One region of the Phascolarctobacterium faecium genome, then DNA from elsewhere that is predicted to be linked to it. Evidence: riboswitches for the same ligand, from Rfam matches in the RefSeq annotation. Region 1 holds a riboswitch; each other region holds the start of a gene.
The links. A riboswitch is a leader RNA that binds a small molecule or an ion and turns the genes downstream of it on or off. The one in region 1 is predicted to bind cobalamin.
Positions count from the first base shown of each region.

Region 2: it holds a riboswitch for cobalamin, as region 1 does, so the genes downstream of both, PFJ30894_RS09265 (TonB-dependent receptor) here and PFJ30894_RS02555 (sirohydrochlorin cobaltochelatase) in region 1, are expected to answer to the same signal.
Region 3: it holds a riboswitch for cobalamin, as region 1 does, so the genes downstream of both, PFJ30894_RS08740 (TonB-dependent receptor plug domain-containing protein) here and PFJ30894_RS02555 (sirohydrochlorin cobaltochelatase) in region 1, are expected to answer to the same signal.

Region 1 covers NZ_AP019004.1:518,241-523,281, forward strand. The annotation lists gene PFJ30894_RS02545 (dipeptidase) at 1-2, opposite strand, end outside; gene dcuC (C4-dicarboxylate transporter DcuC) at 73-1,446, opposite strand; gene PFJ30894_RS02555 (sirohydrochlorin cobaltochelatase) at 1,660-2,559, opposite strand; cobalamin riboswitch at 2,680-2,853, opposite strand; gene PFJ30894_RS02560 (hypothetical protein) at 2,984-3,688, opposite strand; gene PFJ30894_RS02565 (metal-dependent transcriptional regulator) at 3,713-4,081, opposite strand; gene PFJ30894_RS02570 (hypothetical protein) at 4,281-4,772, opposite strand; gene PFJ30894_RS02575 (FkbM family methyltransferase) at 4,946-5,041, shown strand, end outside.
Region 2 covers NZ_AP019004.1:1,919,939-1,924,979, reverse strand. The annotation lists cobalamin riboswitch at 196-376, shown strand; gene PFJ30894_RS09265 (TonB-dependent receptor) at 818-3,286, shown strand; gene PFJ30894_RS09260 (hypothetical protein) at 3,401-4,642, shown strand; gene PFJ30894_RS09255 (hypothetical protein) at 4,803-5,041, shown strand, end outside.
Region 3 covers NZ_AP019004.1:1,791,475-1,796,515, reverse strand. The annotation lists gene PFJ30894_RS08745 (TonB-dependent receptor plug domain-containing protein) at 1-1,601, shown strand, start outside; cobalamin riboswitch at 1,820-1,996, shown strand; gene PFJ30894_RS08740 (TonB-dependent receptor plug domain-containing protein) at 2,194-4,146, shown strand; gene PFJ30894_RS08735 (ABC transporter ATP-binding protein) at 4,291-5,041, shown strand, end outside.

The sequences.
Region 1 (5,041 bases):
ATGATTTACACATCCTTTCTAAAATAAGAATAGCCGCCCGCAGGCAGCTATTCTGTTTTATCAAAATTTCAATTACCCTCTGTAATAGTAGAAGAATGTCATACCGATGTTGACAATCATTGCACCGGCCATCGGGATAGCGGTACGTTTTACCAGGTCAAACGGAGAAACGCCGCCCATGCCGGAGGATACAACGATAACTGCTGTGATCGGTGAACAGTTACGGGCAATAGAAGCCGCAAAATGCATCGGCAGAAGCATCAGTACCGGATGCAGTCCTGTATGGGCTGCAACAGCAGGTGTCAGAGCCGCAAAGGCAAAGAACGGAGCGTTGCCGCTGCCCATAACGATAGCCGAGAAGGTGATGATAGCGACCATAACGAGCATCATAGCCATCGGGCCAAAGCCAAAGCCCTGACTGCCGGAGATCAGCGCATTGATAGTACCCATGGACAGAAGGCCCTGAGCAAAAGTCTGACCGGCTACGATCAAGGTGATAACGTTAGCCATCTGCATTCCTAAACCGTCAAAGAAGGTCTGGATGTCGCCGAGAACTTTTTTGCCGTCATGCCAGCGCATGTATTCGCAGCAGGCGCCAATAAAAAGTCCAATGAACATAGCCATAACGATGTTCATTTTGATTGAGGTGATCCACAGCGGGCTGAAGGAGAGGATCAAAGCCAGCGGAATAACCGGCAGGACCGCATACCAGAGCGGCGCGCTGTCAGCCGGATCATCTTCAGCAGGTTTTTCAACTTCCATCGGCTGGACGACATGTCCGTCACGTTTATCCATATATTTTTGAGTGAAATAGTGCAGTGTGCCGACAACAACGAAAGCAACCAAAACGATCGGTACCTGGTAGTCAGTCCAGTAAACTACCGGGTTCAAGCCGGCGGTTTCAGCAGAAAGGATGGTGCCGGTATCACTGGGGCTCCAGTCGAAGCAGAGCGTAGTAGCAACAGCAGCCGTAGCAGACAGACGGCTGACACCAAGTCCGATCAGGATCGGGAACATGGTGACCATCAGCAGCATGGCCAGACCAGATGCACTGTTGATGCACAGACCGATCAGCATACCGACAACCCAGGTGCCGGATAAAACGATATAAGGTGATTTTAAAGCCAGTAAAGGACGGATAGTCAGACGAACTAAAGAACGGGAAGCGCCGATTTTGTCCATATAGCGGGCAAAAGCGCCAACTGCCATAATGTTCATACCGAGCTTGCCGGCATTAGAACTCATGGTAGCGCGAATAAATTCAAAAGCATCAAAGAAAGTAGAGCCTGTAGCGGCTTTGGCCGGTAAGATAGTACCGTAACCGAAAATGGCGGCAATATACATTAAGATCATACCGCCTAAGAATAAGACCGGTTGAGGTTTGTACTTTTTGTAGATCAGAAAGCCGACCCAAAAAGTAACAAGAGCAGAGATTACTAAACCCATTGGTGCAACACCCTTTCTTCATATATAATGTCTTTCAATGACTAAAGTATAGCATTCTAATATCTCATAAAGCAAGAGCAGCAGCAACAAAGGGTAACAAATTTACAGAAAATTTTATTAAAATAAAAACGCTGTAATATTTTTGTACTGATTTCCAGAACATAAAAGGACGTTCTTCCTTAGAAGAACGTCCTTTGGACTAACAGTAATTATTTATCTTTGAACACCGGCTTCAGCAGCAACTGCATGCTGTACATAAATAGCCTGTACTGCGGCATTGCGGCCGATACCCTGCAGGTGACCTACAGTTTTAACGCCCATTTTTTCGATCATGGATTTCCAGGAATCTTCTTCATCTCCGTACATATCGTTGTTGGCATGGTCGCCTGCAACGATCATCAGGGGGAACATATGCACAGTTTTGTAACCGCGTGCTTTGATTTGTTCCAGAACTTCGTCCACGTTAGGAGTATCCACTTCTTCAACAGTGCCAACTACTACCGGTAAACCCATTTTATCAAAGGTTTCCTGCAGCATTTTGTAGGTGTTGCCAAAGGATTGGTTGTTATCACGGGGAGAACCGTGACCCATCAAGACAACGCCTTCACCTTTGCCAAGAGTCGGGAATTGAGTCGCAACAGCGGAAGCAGCGATAGCGAAATCGTTTTTACCTACCATCAGAGGATCGCTGACAACGATGCGGTCAAAATCACCTTTGAATTTATCAACGGTGGTCAGGACTTTATGCTCATATTCTTCGCCGTGCAGCAAATGAGTCGGTTGTACGAGAATGTCTTTATAACCGGCTTTTTTCAGTTCTTTTAAGGTTGCAGGCAAATCGTTGACTTTGATGCCTTTATTTTTTTCCAATCGTTCCATGATGATGTAGGAAGTAAAAGCACGTTTAAAATCACGGTTCGGGAAAGCTTTGGCAACAGCTTCTTCGATCCCGCCGATATCTTTCGTACGGGTGTCGTCGAAGGTCGAACCGAAGCTGACTACTACGACAGCCTTGTCGTTTTTCGGTGCTTTAGCAGCGGCAGAAGTGCCCATAGTTCCCAGTGCAAAAACCATCATTGAAGCCATAACTAACATTGAAAGCAGTTTTTTCATAAATTATTCCTCTTTCCTCTGATTATTTTCTGAATAGGTAATAAAAAAACCATCCATAAATATTAGGGATGGTGATAAAACATGGTTAGACCCATGATCTTTCCCCGTCCTTCGCAGGTCACTAAGATCGCGATGCAGGTAGTTCTTCTGGCTTGACTTCATGGCTCGGCCTTCCTTCCCGGAATATTCCAGTGGTTCTATAGGCGTTGCTCCATCTTACAGCGGCGGGACCGCGCCGGCTTTTAACCGGTCTTCTCTGTTATTCCTGACGGAACCTGCATTACCGTATTCAGTTTGATATACTAAATTATAACATCTTTGAATAGAGTGTCAAGCAAATTAGGAAAAAATATCATTAAGATACAGAGGTATACAAGAATAAACACCCTTTAATTATTTAAAGGGTGTTTAGAAATTTGCAGAGTTATTTTTTTGCAGCTTTATCAAGATCCTGAACGAAAGCATTGGCCATGCGCTGCCACATATTTGTTGTATCACTGTCTGCTGTACGGCTGCGTGTATCGCGCAGACTGAAAATTATTTTTCCTGTAGCAGGGTCAAAAAGATGAAAAGCTACATCAACGTAGCCGTCATATACAGTGCTGGCCGGAACATATTCATAAACAGTTCGTTCTGCATCCCGTTCGATCCAGTTTCCTTTATTGTCTTTGACCTTTTCTTTGTAATATCTGGTACGCGGTTCTTCGTGAGCGGGGATGACCCGTCTGTTGTAACCAAATTTATGGGCGATTATTTTCAGATCAGCAGTTGGAGCAGGCGCTATTTTGGTCGATATATCTGTATAAGTGCCGCTTAAAGCATCTTTGGTCAGTTGGGAAGCATCTTCTTTGGTAATTGAAAGATTTGATTCGATGCTTGTATCAAAAACATAATCTTTTTTAGTTAAAGCTTTTTGTAAAGCACTTATTATTTTTTCGGTCGCCATATCGTCAACAGTAAAATTGCTGCCGACAGGATCGACTACACTTATGGAAACCAAATTGATGCGGTGAAGTTTATTAAAATCGTAATTGGGATTCGTCCATTTCGTTTTGTCTGCATGAGCGGCCAGCGGCAATGCCAGCATTGCGATGGCAACAGTAAGCAAAAGAAGTAATTTTTTCATCATTGTTAAAACAGCTCCTTTGAATTGTTAAGAGTTTTTGATCAGTTTTTTTATCCCGGTAAAGGTTTCGGGGCTGATAACATGTTCGATCCGGCAGGCATCTTTTTCAGCTGTTTCTTCGGATACGCCAAGATTTTCGCGTAAAAAGCGCGTCAACAGCAGATGTCTTTCCAAAACAGCGTTTGCTTTAGCGAGCCCTGTTTCAGTCAGAATGATGTTGCCGTCCGCTTCCATCAGAATGTAATTTTCGCGTTTTAAAATACTCATAGCCCTGCTGACGCTGGCTTTGGTAAAATTCATATGCGTTGCAATGTCGATAGAACGGACACTGCCGTTTTGCTGCTGCAGCATCAGAATGGTTTCCAAATAGTTTTCTCCAGATTCTTGCAAAATCATAACAAGTCCTCCGTTGGCAATAGTGCCGTTTGATTGATCGTGTAATAAAACACAGCCGGTGAAAATTAGTGAGCAGTAAGAATATTCCGGCAAATATTATCAGTACTATTTTAACATTATAAAAAGGTCTGGGCAAGTATAGTTAGAGCAGGATAAAAAACGCCTGAAGTTTTGACTTCAGGCATAGAAAAAGTAGCGGTCAAGAACGTTCGTAAACGCGTTTTGTCAGGGTTAATGTTTTCTCTAAAACAGAAGCAAATAACCCGGATGTTAATGCTGTGAAAATCATTCCAGGAAGAGCTGCTGCCAACAGAGGGTAGACTGCCTTACCAATAAAAAGACTGAGTGCAAGACGTGCTGCGGAGGAAGCGACAGCTCCTGATAACAGGTAGAAGATTTTGGTTTTTCCTAAAACTGCATATAATAAGGCAACGACTATTCGAAAAAGCATTGCAATAAGGACGTTGAAAATAGTTTGCGTACCCAGGAGTAAACCGCCGGCAGAGGCCAGAATACCTGCAAGCAGATATTTTTTGATGCCAAAAACACCGCAGATCGCTACAGCAATAGGAGCGGAGAGTTGAAATTCACTTCCTGGAATAAAGCTGGGAAGCTTAAAAGCCCCGCTGACGGCGATAAATGCTGCTAATAAGGCAATTTCACTGATTTCACGAATTTTAAAAGTAGACATAAAGATCACCTTAATTATGGTTAACTATAAACTGAAATTAAGTTTACGATAATAGTATATAAAACTTGATGGTGGTATGTCAACCATAAGAATGGTAAAAGTTAACGCAATAAAAGTATGACGGCAGGTAAAGTTTCGTGTACAATAAAGTTGTAGAGAAGGGAGCGGCGTAAATGTTGGATTTTATTAAGGAAAAACAGGACGTTTGGCAGATTTTGCAGCTGACTGACAAGCCTGTTGTTTTATATGGAATGGGTAACGGTGCCGAC
Region 2 (5,041 bases), 1.1 Mb from region 1:
GTATACGCTTGTTATGCAAGTTTTTCTGCCCCTCTGCTTTTAGCAGAGGGGCAGTTCTTATTTCCTGCAGGTTCAGTCATAGCCTGCAAACTCCACTCAACTCAGACCTTTGAGCGTGGTGCCGCTGGGGTGGCGGCATCCATGCTTGCGGTCACGGTACTGGAGTGATAAATGACATGTTCATTGAAAACAAAAAATGAAAATTTGGAACTGGGTACTTGTGGGATCAATGATCCGTGGTTTTATAGGGAAGTCCGGTGTGAATCCGGCGCTGTCACGCAACTGTATTAGGGAGCTTCAGCATTGCAGTCCTTTCACAAAGGGATGTTGAAGTGATGATCTTGAGTCAGAGTGCTGACTGGTTCTATCTTTTGAACAGCCTGCGTAGACAGACTGGGAGAAAATTTTGCAGAGATATTTAAGTTTGGCGTTTTGCCAGACAAATATTTCTGCGGACGCTATGATTATGCGCTGAAACCAGCAGCGCGGAAATTTTAGTATTTTCGACCAGAAAAGCGGAGCAGGCTGTTTTGTAAAAAAAACAGACGCTGCACTTTCACCGAATGGACTGGTAGAAAATGCGGCGTTATTTTTTACAAAAGTGGGAGGATGGATTTGCATGAGAAATGAAAGAAACAGCTTGCGGCAAGCTGCCATAACAGCGGGCATTTTAGCTGCTTTGGGCGTTTGTACATTAGGGGGGGACCAGCCGAGGGTATGGGCGGCAGAGCCTTCTAACAATACAGCGCAAGCCGAAGCTAAAACAGCAGCTGCGCAGGGTGTCCAAGCTGCAGCAGATGAAACTGAGAATGATGGTATGTCTTTTGATTTGGAGGGCGTAACGGTTGAGGCGAAGCGGCCTGACTGGGAAGCAAAATTGTCGCCTGGCACGGTAACGGTTATTCGTCCCGATGACTACAAAGGCGAGCAGAAAGACCTGCCCGATCTGTTGAAAATGGTTCCCGGCGTACATGTACGTGAGTTGAACGGTAAAGGGCAGTATACAACAGTCAGCGTACGTGGTTCTACTGCGGCGCAGGTCGGTGTTTTTGTCGACGGCGTGCTGTTTAATCTGGGCGGCGACGCGGCGGCAGATATTTCTACTATTCCTGTACATAATGTTGAACGGATCGAGGTCTACCGCGGCTATATACCGGCACGTTTTGGCGGTACCTTTATGGGCGGCGTTATCAACGTCGTCACCAAACGACCTACCAAAGCTAACGTGCAGGCCAGCTTCGGCAAAAGCTCCTTCGGCGGCTATAAAGGTAATTTACAGATCGACGCTCCTCTGGGCGGAGGCGCTTTGATGGTTGGCATCAATCGCGACCAGAGTGAAGGCGATTTTAAATATAAGAATTTTGATAATGACAGAACCTACAAAGAGCGTTTGCAATATTATTATAAAGATTTGGAAAATACCACTGATAGAATAAATAAGCAAATTAGCTACGATGTTGGCTTTGGAATGGAAAAACCTAGCTTGGGTAATGTTACATCAATTGATGAGATGGTAACAAGGTGTGCTCCGGGCGGCGATATTTATGAAGTTTTTTGGCAACAGGATCCTGATGACTATGGTGGAAAAGATGTTATGGAGCATGATTGGGAGTTTTATTATGCCAAATATGCTGATCCTAATTACAAAGAAAATTTATATAAAAGCGATCAATACCAATTAGACAAACTTGAAAGTGCTGAACGCTGGCGTAAGGCTAATGATTATAAAAACACCGATGCCATTATCAAATGGCAGGATGATCACTGGCTGGCCAAAGCTACCTGGAAAAATATCAGACGGCATCTACCGCATCCTATTGATAAAAATTATGCCCCGCTTTGGACTGTGGATCAGGATTGGGCAGTAAATATGCCTTACGGCAAGCCTAATATGTATTATTTTCGTAATCAGGAGTTAACGGCGAAGGAATTGCTTTTAGGCCGACGCGATACTGTCGGTAATTTGGAATGGGGCTGGAGTATCAACTATTTAAAGCAGGATAAAGATTATTATATTGATGATTGGCAGAATTTGGAAAAGGTACTTGAAGCAACAAGCGGTTTAAATACTCTGAAGGCTAACACCTTATGGAGCAAATATGACAGCCGCCGCCTGGGTGCGAAGATAGACGGCAGCTATAAAGCCGGCAACAGGCACTTGATAGAGTTTCTGGTCGATGCCTCTAAAGAAAAAATGGATATTGACGGCTGGAAAATGTTTGACTTTGAACATGCTAACGAAGATACCCGCAGCAGGTGGCGTAATTATTATGAGCAGGAGATCATTAATGCGCAGATCCAGGACACGATCACATTAAATAAAAAAGGCGATTTTTGGCTGACGCCCAGCATTCGTTATAATCGTTCTAAGATTTTAGGGCGTAGCGACCGTTATGACGAAAAGAATGACCCGCAGCATATCAAATGGCTGGGGCAAACGGATGAACAGACGGATGATAAGGTGACCTGGCAGCTGGCACTGAAAAAACAGTTTAATGATCACTTTACGCTGCGGGCGACAGGCGGCACTTACTACCGGCTGCTCAATATGTACGAGATCGCCGGCGACGGTGCCGGTATTCTGCCGATGCCCAATGTAGGCGGGTCTGCCAGTGTCTTTCCTATGCCGGAGGAAGGCAAGCAGTGGGATATCAGTGCCATTTGGGATGGCAAGTGGCTGGGTGCCGATACAGCTAAGTTCCAGATAACTTATTTTGGGCGCGATTCCAAACGACTGCTGCAATTATCTTCCTGGAATAGTTTTTTCTTTGTTTACAATAATGCTGCCAGCGGTAAAGTCAATGGCGTTGAGCTGCAGGCAGATCTGTCGTGGCAGAAATGGGACGTCAATCTACAGGCCACATATACCGATCCTTCCAATGTTTTATACGACCTGAGTGCGATACCTGGGCAGCAAGAGTGGAATAAAGATGGAAAAATTGAAGGCGTTATGACCTATCAGCCAAAATGGGAAGGTACGGCCCGTTTTACCTATCGCCCAGATAAAAATTGGAGCCTGTTTACACAAATGCGTCACGTAGGCAAGGTAACTACAGATGCGATTCCTTTAACTACAGGAGCACTTCCGTGGCAATCGTCTTTGACGACTATGGATGTAGGCGTAAAGTATAAGATAAATAAATCCTTACAGGTGGCAGTGGGGTGTAATGATGTTTTGAATAAGGCTAATGATATGTATTTAAGAACTACTTATAGTGAAATGAGAAATATCTTATATCCGATTCAAGGGCGCACTTATTATGCGACTTTGCAATATACTTACTAAAATACCAGGCAGCAGTATGCCGAGGAGGTGATGCCCATGGGCTAAGGCAGAGTTTTATAAATGGATATAGGTAATATTATTAAAATATTTTAAAATTAAAGGAGCGTGTAAAAAATGAGTGAAAATCTATTTGCCTATACAGCTACAAATTCCGGTTATTCCGAAGGTACTGCAGGTGCTATCAATGGTGAACGTGCTGCGGCTGCCACTGCTTTGTCTGCTGTAAAAAATAAAATGACAGGTTTGAATGGTGATCCGGCTTTCTTTAATTTTTTTGATAGAAACAGCAGCCGTCTGGTGCTACGCCAATATAATTATACTTCTACTTCTGAACCTAATCAGATCATTGACCCGCAAGCTGCGACCTGGTCTTCTTTGGTTACGCCTATAGTTTGGTCTGGTGTTGCCAACCTGCATGGCGTAGCTACCAGCGGTAGATGGCTTTTTGGTACCGGTTATGACCTTTCCAAAATCTCTGTGGTTGATATGGATAACAATTATTCTCAAACTCGTGAATATGCCTTTCCGGCAGATTTCCCTGCTTTTGCCAATCCTTATGCTGACGGCGTTTTCCACGGTGAGGCGTTGACTGTAGTTGGCAGTAAATTGTATGCTTTGTTCTATGTCAATAAAGGCAGTGGTTATGCTACTTATTACGACAGTGTTGTGGCAAGATTTGCTATTAGCGCAAGAGGAACATTAACTTATGATAATGCTTATGTAACAGTCGGTAAAAATTCCTTTACACTTGATTTGTATGATAATAAGCTATATGTCTGCTCGTTGGGCGGAATGCAGAATGCTGGCAGCGGCAATGCCGATACCAATCTGTGCATTGTTGACTTGGCGAACTTCACTCAAGGCGGCGTTACCAAAGTAACACTTTCTAACCCTACTCAAAAAGGCGACTTCCGAGACATTTCTATTCTGGATGCTAATAATGTTTATATTTTCGCAGGTCATTATGACAGCGGCTTTGCTAAACTGGTAGGCAGCGTTTACCACACTACCATTGCTGATATCACTGCTCCGGCTAACTGGACAGAAGTCGTAGCAGTTAATGATCCGGGCTATTTGTGGGGCATCCATGCTGACGGCAGCCGCCTGTGGTTTGTTAAAGGTACTCCGATCGCTGTTTATGACGGAACTCCCACTACTGCAGTAACAGCAAGCAGAACCTTCAGCATTACCGAGATGAGCGATTATACTGGCGGTAACCTCAACTCCGCCTGCTTTATTGCTCCTTCTATTCCTGCCACCCGCGGTCTGAATCTGGCTGTTGCTTCCAAGTCTTTGGCCTCCCATATCCGCTTGGCCAAAGAAGCCCGCGAACTGGCTGAAAAAGCAAAGAAATAATCAAATTTTTATCAATTTAAAATTAGTGTTTCTGACAAGCGTGTCCGCATTGCCTTTCCAAAAGGGAAGGATGTGCGGCTGCTTGTTATATTTGCTTACGGCATAGTATTTGTGCGGTAAGCAAATATATATGAATAAAGTATGAGTGGAGTGAATTTTGGTGTATAAATTTTTGACAGTGATTTTGTTAAGTTGGTTGTGGATTTTGCCAGCTGCTGCCGCCGAACCGCAGGAAGAACAGGCCGTAGACCCATGGGCTTTTGAACTTTCTGTACAGCCTAAAAAGACTGAGGCAGAACTGGAGGCAGAACGTTGGACCCTGCTGATGAGCAGCGAGACCGGCAATTATTTGTTTGAGTATGACAGTATCAAGCCTGTCGAAGACGCAGAGGGAAATAA
Region 3 (5,041 bases), 1.2 Mb from region 1:
CCAATATTCCACTGGACAGCATAGAGAAAATAGAAATTGTTCGTGGCTCTAATGCAACTTTGTATGGGGCCGAAGCTATGGGTGGGGTAATTAATATAATAACAAAAAAAGCTTCTGGTTCTGCAAAAACAACAATATCCGGAACTATTGGTAATTATACAGATAAATGGTCAGTTGGCCATCAAAATGAATATTTTTCAGTTTATTATGATAAAGATTATTATGATGAAGTTAATCCTCAAACCCGTAAATTTCCTTATGGAGAATATGCAAGCTCATCAGGAAGCAAAAAAAATAATTATAATACTTTAGGAAAATCCAGAAAAGAAAGTATTTTTATTACAGGTAATATAGGGAAGAATTTGACGTTAAATTATAACCATTCAAAATCAGATCTTAATAGATTTCAGATAACTCGTTCTAAAGCAGCTGCTGATAAGCTAGGAACATCATATAAATATGACGATAATCGTGACACAGCTAGTTTAGTTTATGATGATACAAGTAACAAATTAAAATCTGTATTTTCTTTTAATAGCCGCTGGTTTACTTCAAATCAAAAAAAGAGTAATGAAAAAGAATTTTCAGTATCTGGTGGATCTTATAAAATGTTCAATATAACATCAGATACTCAGAAGGGTTGGTCTTTTAATGGAGATAAAGATAGCTTAATTGCGGGTATTGCAATTAAACGTGATTTTTATCAAAATTATAAATATACTTTTCAAAAGTCTGATAGAACAAGTTTAGGACTTTATACGTCTTATACTCACCAATTTGCACCTAAATTTAGTGCTACTTTGGGATTGCGTGGGGAAGCCATCAATGATTTTGATACAGACCAAAATGTATTTTTGCCACAATTACAAACATTATATAAATTTAATGAAAATTTGACTTGGTATACAAATATAGGTAAATCATTTATTATGCCTGCAATGAACAGCCAATTCTATACGACAGATAAAGATGCACACAACTTGAAAAAATCACGTGGGTTAAAGCCTCAAGAAGGTTGGACGTATGAAACTGGAATGAAAAAGATAACTAATTCGAGTTCTTTAAAACTTGCCGTGTTTAATATGGATATCAGTAATAAATTTGGATGGGCAAGCGAAGAAGAATTAGGTATAGGTACGAATACTAAGGCTGAAATACAAATTAATAAAGGCGATTTTCGGAATACAGGCATTGAAGTTGAATATACAAAATTAGTTGGCGATAATTGGCGATATAATCTTGGTGTTACCTATTCTAATCCAGAAATAAATGATTCTGGTGAATGGGTACAGGACAATGCAAGACTTCAATTTGTGGCAGGAATTGGATATCAGAAGAATAAGTTTAATGCAGGATTAAACTATCTTTTCTTAGGAGACAGGAATGATAGCTATTATCATGAAGTTACTTCTAGTGGTAATAGATATTATGCTCTTCCAAATAGAAATATAATGAATGCTACATTACAATACAGTGCAGATAAGAATAATTCTGTAGCATTAAATTTCTATAATATTTTAGATAAAAAAGATGTCGTGAACGATTATGAAAATTATGGATTACCATTCAATTGGACACTAACCTACAATTATTCTTTCTAAAACTAAAATTAATAGGCGGCACACTGTGCTGCCTATTATAACTATAAATAAAATATTTTAAAACCACTAATATAAAAAATGTAGATAAAACGATGCAGCAGAAAATCCAGTACTTATTTCTTGAAAATAAATACAGAAATATTGCCCTAATAAGACACAATATGAATTTGATAGTATATATTGAAAAATAAATAGATTTATATTATACTTAATTAAATTAAATATTTCGTAAATCAGGTGACGCTAGTCTTAATAGAGAAGTTGGGTGTAAATCCCATACGATCCCGTCGCTGTAATGGTGAGTGAATTCAAATTTATGCCACTGGAAATATCTGGGAAGGCTTGAATAAACGTTGAACCTAAGTCAGAAGAACTGCCTGATTATTTGTTACTACTGCGTGTGACAGTAAGGTAATGTAGCAGTTTTTCTATTGTAGTTAAGCTGTTTTATGCCTTTTGCTTTCAGCAGGAGGCATTTTTATTTTTATTAGCCGATTGTTAATAAAAGTAAATACTATAAGGCCATTAAAGAATGGGTATAGAAAATGCTTTTATTTCAATAAATACAAAAAATTCTGAAAGGAAGTAGAGTATGTTGGAAAAGAGTATTGGTATAAGTGCTTTGATGATAGCACTGGTAACTGGAAATGTCATCTGGGGGGGTACTGCAGTACATGCTGAGGAACCAAATCAAGTATTTACGTTAGATCCAATGGTAGTAACTGCAACACGGACAGAAAAAAGAGATGTTGATGTACCTGCATCAACTACAATCCTGACTAGTGAAGATTTAAAAGCAACAGGTGCGCAGAATTTGCAGGTTGCTTTGGGGCGTGTGCCTGGATTGGTTTATAAAACGTTTGCACCTGGTGGTGGTGCTATGGGGACAATGGCTAATGAAATAGCCATTAGAGGTGTAAGTAATGGTACTTTGATTATGCTAAATGGATCTCCTATGAATTTGAGAGGAAAATATTTTTTAGATGCTATACCTATTGATAGTATTGAGAAAGTTGAGATAGTAAAAGGTGGGGGATCCGTGCTTTACGGTAGTGAAGCAATGGGCGGTGTTATTAATATTATAACTAAACAAGATTTTAAAAATTCAGTAACTGCCGGAGTTGGTAATTACGGTCAACAAAAATACAATGCTACTGTTAATGCTGATAAATTAAGCGTTGGTTATAACTTGGAAAAATGGGGAAAGGTTGATACAATTTCACGTTCACATGATAAAGGTGACAAACATACAGATATGAACAGTTCTCATAAAAATAATTTATTTTTGAACTATAAAATTAATGATAACTGGAATTTTTTATATAATTATTTTGAAACAAATGTAAAATATGATACATGGTTTGATGATGGATATAAAAGCGTTCCCAAAGGCGGAGCATTGCAACAGAATAGAGAATATGTAACAAAGCAAAATTTAATGCAGATGACATATCAAGATGACAGTGTTAAGGGGAATTTCTATTATAACCAGAATAAATTAATGGCAGATGGATATACTAATTACACAACAAGCGGTGCTTATTCTGGAAAAATGTATGATACAGATGAGAAAAATCGTACATATGGAGCTGATATACAAAAAAAGTGGGAGTTTGGAAATAAAGCCAATTTGATTTTGGGAAGCAGTTATCAAAATGAGTTTTATGATGATTATGGTAAAGATGGCCATAAATCTCCTGATCAAGTAACGTCAAGAAATATTTATGCTGTTTATGGGCAATATGACTACAAATTTGATGAAAAAAATGAATTTATTTTTGGGGCACGTGAAACATGGACTACTGGTGGGTATAAAGACCAGAATTATGATAATTTTAGTATGTCTGGTCAGTATTTGCATAAATTAACAGAAAATGATTCATTGTATGCTAGTGTTGGACAATCATTTATTATGCCTACTTTTTCACAAATGTATGGTGCTAGTGACAGTGCTGTCTCTAATCCCGATTTAAAGCCGCAAAAAGGAACTAATTATGAATTAGGATGGAAGCGGGTTAGTGACAATCATAGTTGGAAAGCAGCTATTTATCATATTGATATCACAGATAATATTACTGCAACCTGGGATAGTAGTAAAACGGAATATAAATATACTAATGAAGATTTTAAAAATACAGGTGTGGAAATAACTTGTGATATTATTGGTAAAGATGGATTTACTTATAATTGGGGCATAAATTATGGTGATCCTAAGGTTAAGGGAACTAAAAAGCCCTATTGGGATAGAAAGTATGGAAGATGGCAATTGAATGGTGGCATTAATTATACAAAAGATAAATGGATAACAAGTTTACAAGGTACTTATTTAGCTCAAAGGGTTGAGACTCCTAGCAGTAAGCAGTCGTTTAGTGAAAAACCTTATTTTCTCACAAGTCTGACAACTACCTATAATGCTGATAAACAAAACTCTATTTCGCTGACACTGGATAATTTGCTTAATAGAGAAGACAATTTAAGTCATAGTGGATCAGAATATTATTCTACTCCTTTCAATTTCTTGCTGAGCTATAATTATAAATTTTAAAATATTATAGGCGGCGTTGAAAGCCGCCTATATAACTTGATTTCAGACATAAGTTTTAATATAACATTTGATTTAGGAAATAGCAGAGATTTACTTTTAATATAAACTTATCTTAAAATAGTTTTATAAAATCAGGAGGCTATTATGACAGAAACTATTATTGAACTGAGAGATTTATCGATTGGCTATGGAAATAAAAAAGTTCTGCAAAATATTAATGCCAAGATAAATAAAGGCGAGATAGTAGGTATTATTGGTTGTAATGGCGCTGGCAAAAGTACACTGCTGAAAACGATCCGCGGTTTGCTGTCAAAGCAAAGCGGTGATATTTTGTATTTTGGTCGTAATCTGGAAAGCTTTGCTGAAAAAGAACTGGCTCGTGAGGTTGCTTACTTGCAGCAAAGTGTAGAAGTTGGGTTTGGCTATACTGGTAAAGATATAGTGCTTGCAGGACGTTATCCTTATATGAAGTGGTGGAAAGGCGAAAGTATCGCCGATGAAGAATTAGCGCTAAAATGTATGGAATATACCGGTACTAGAGAATTAGCAGAGAGGCCAGTAAATGAAGTCTCCGGCGGGCAAAAACAGCGGATTTTGCTGGCTAAGGTTTTGGCGCAGCAAACGCCGATTTTATTTTTAGATGAACCTACAACAGGATTAGATATGGTCTATCAGGAAGAGATTTTTCGCTTTAGTAAATCATTAACTGAAATGGGAAAAACTATCTTAATGGTAGTTCATGAATTGAATTTGGCTGCTAAATACTGCAGTAGAATAATTTTATTGGGAGACGGTACTGTTATTGCTGACGGAAAGCCTGACGATGTATTTACGGAGACTGTTTTGAGTAAAGCTTATCATGCTCCAGTCAGAGTTATTCGTAGCCACAACACAA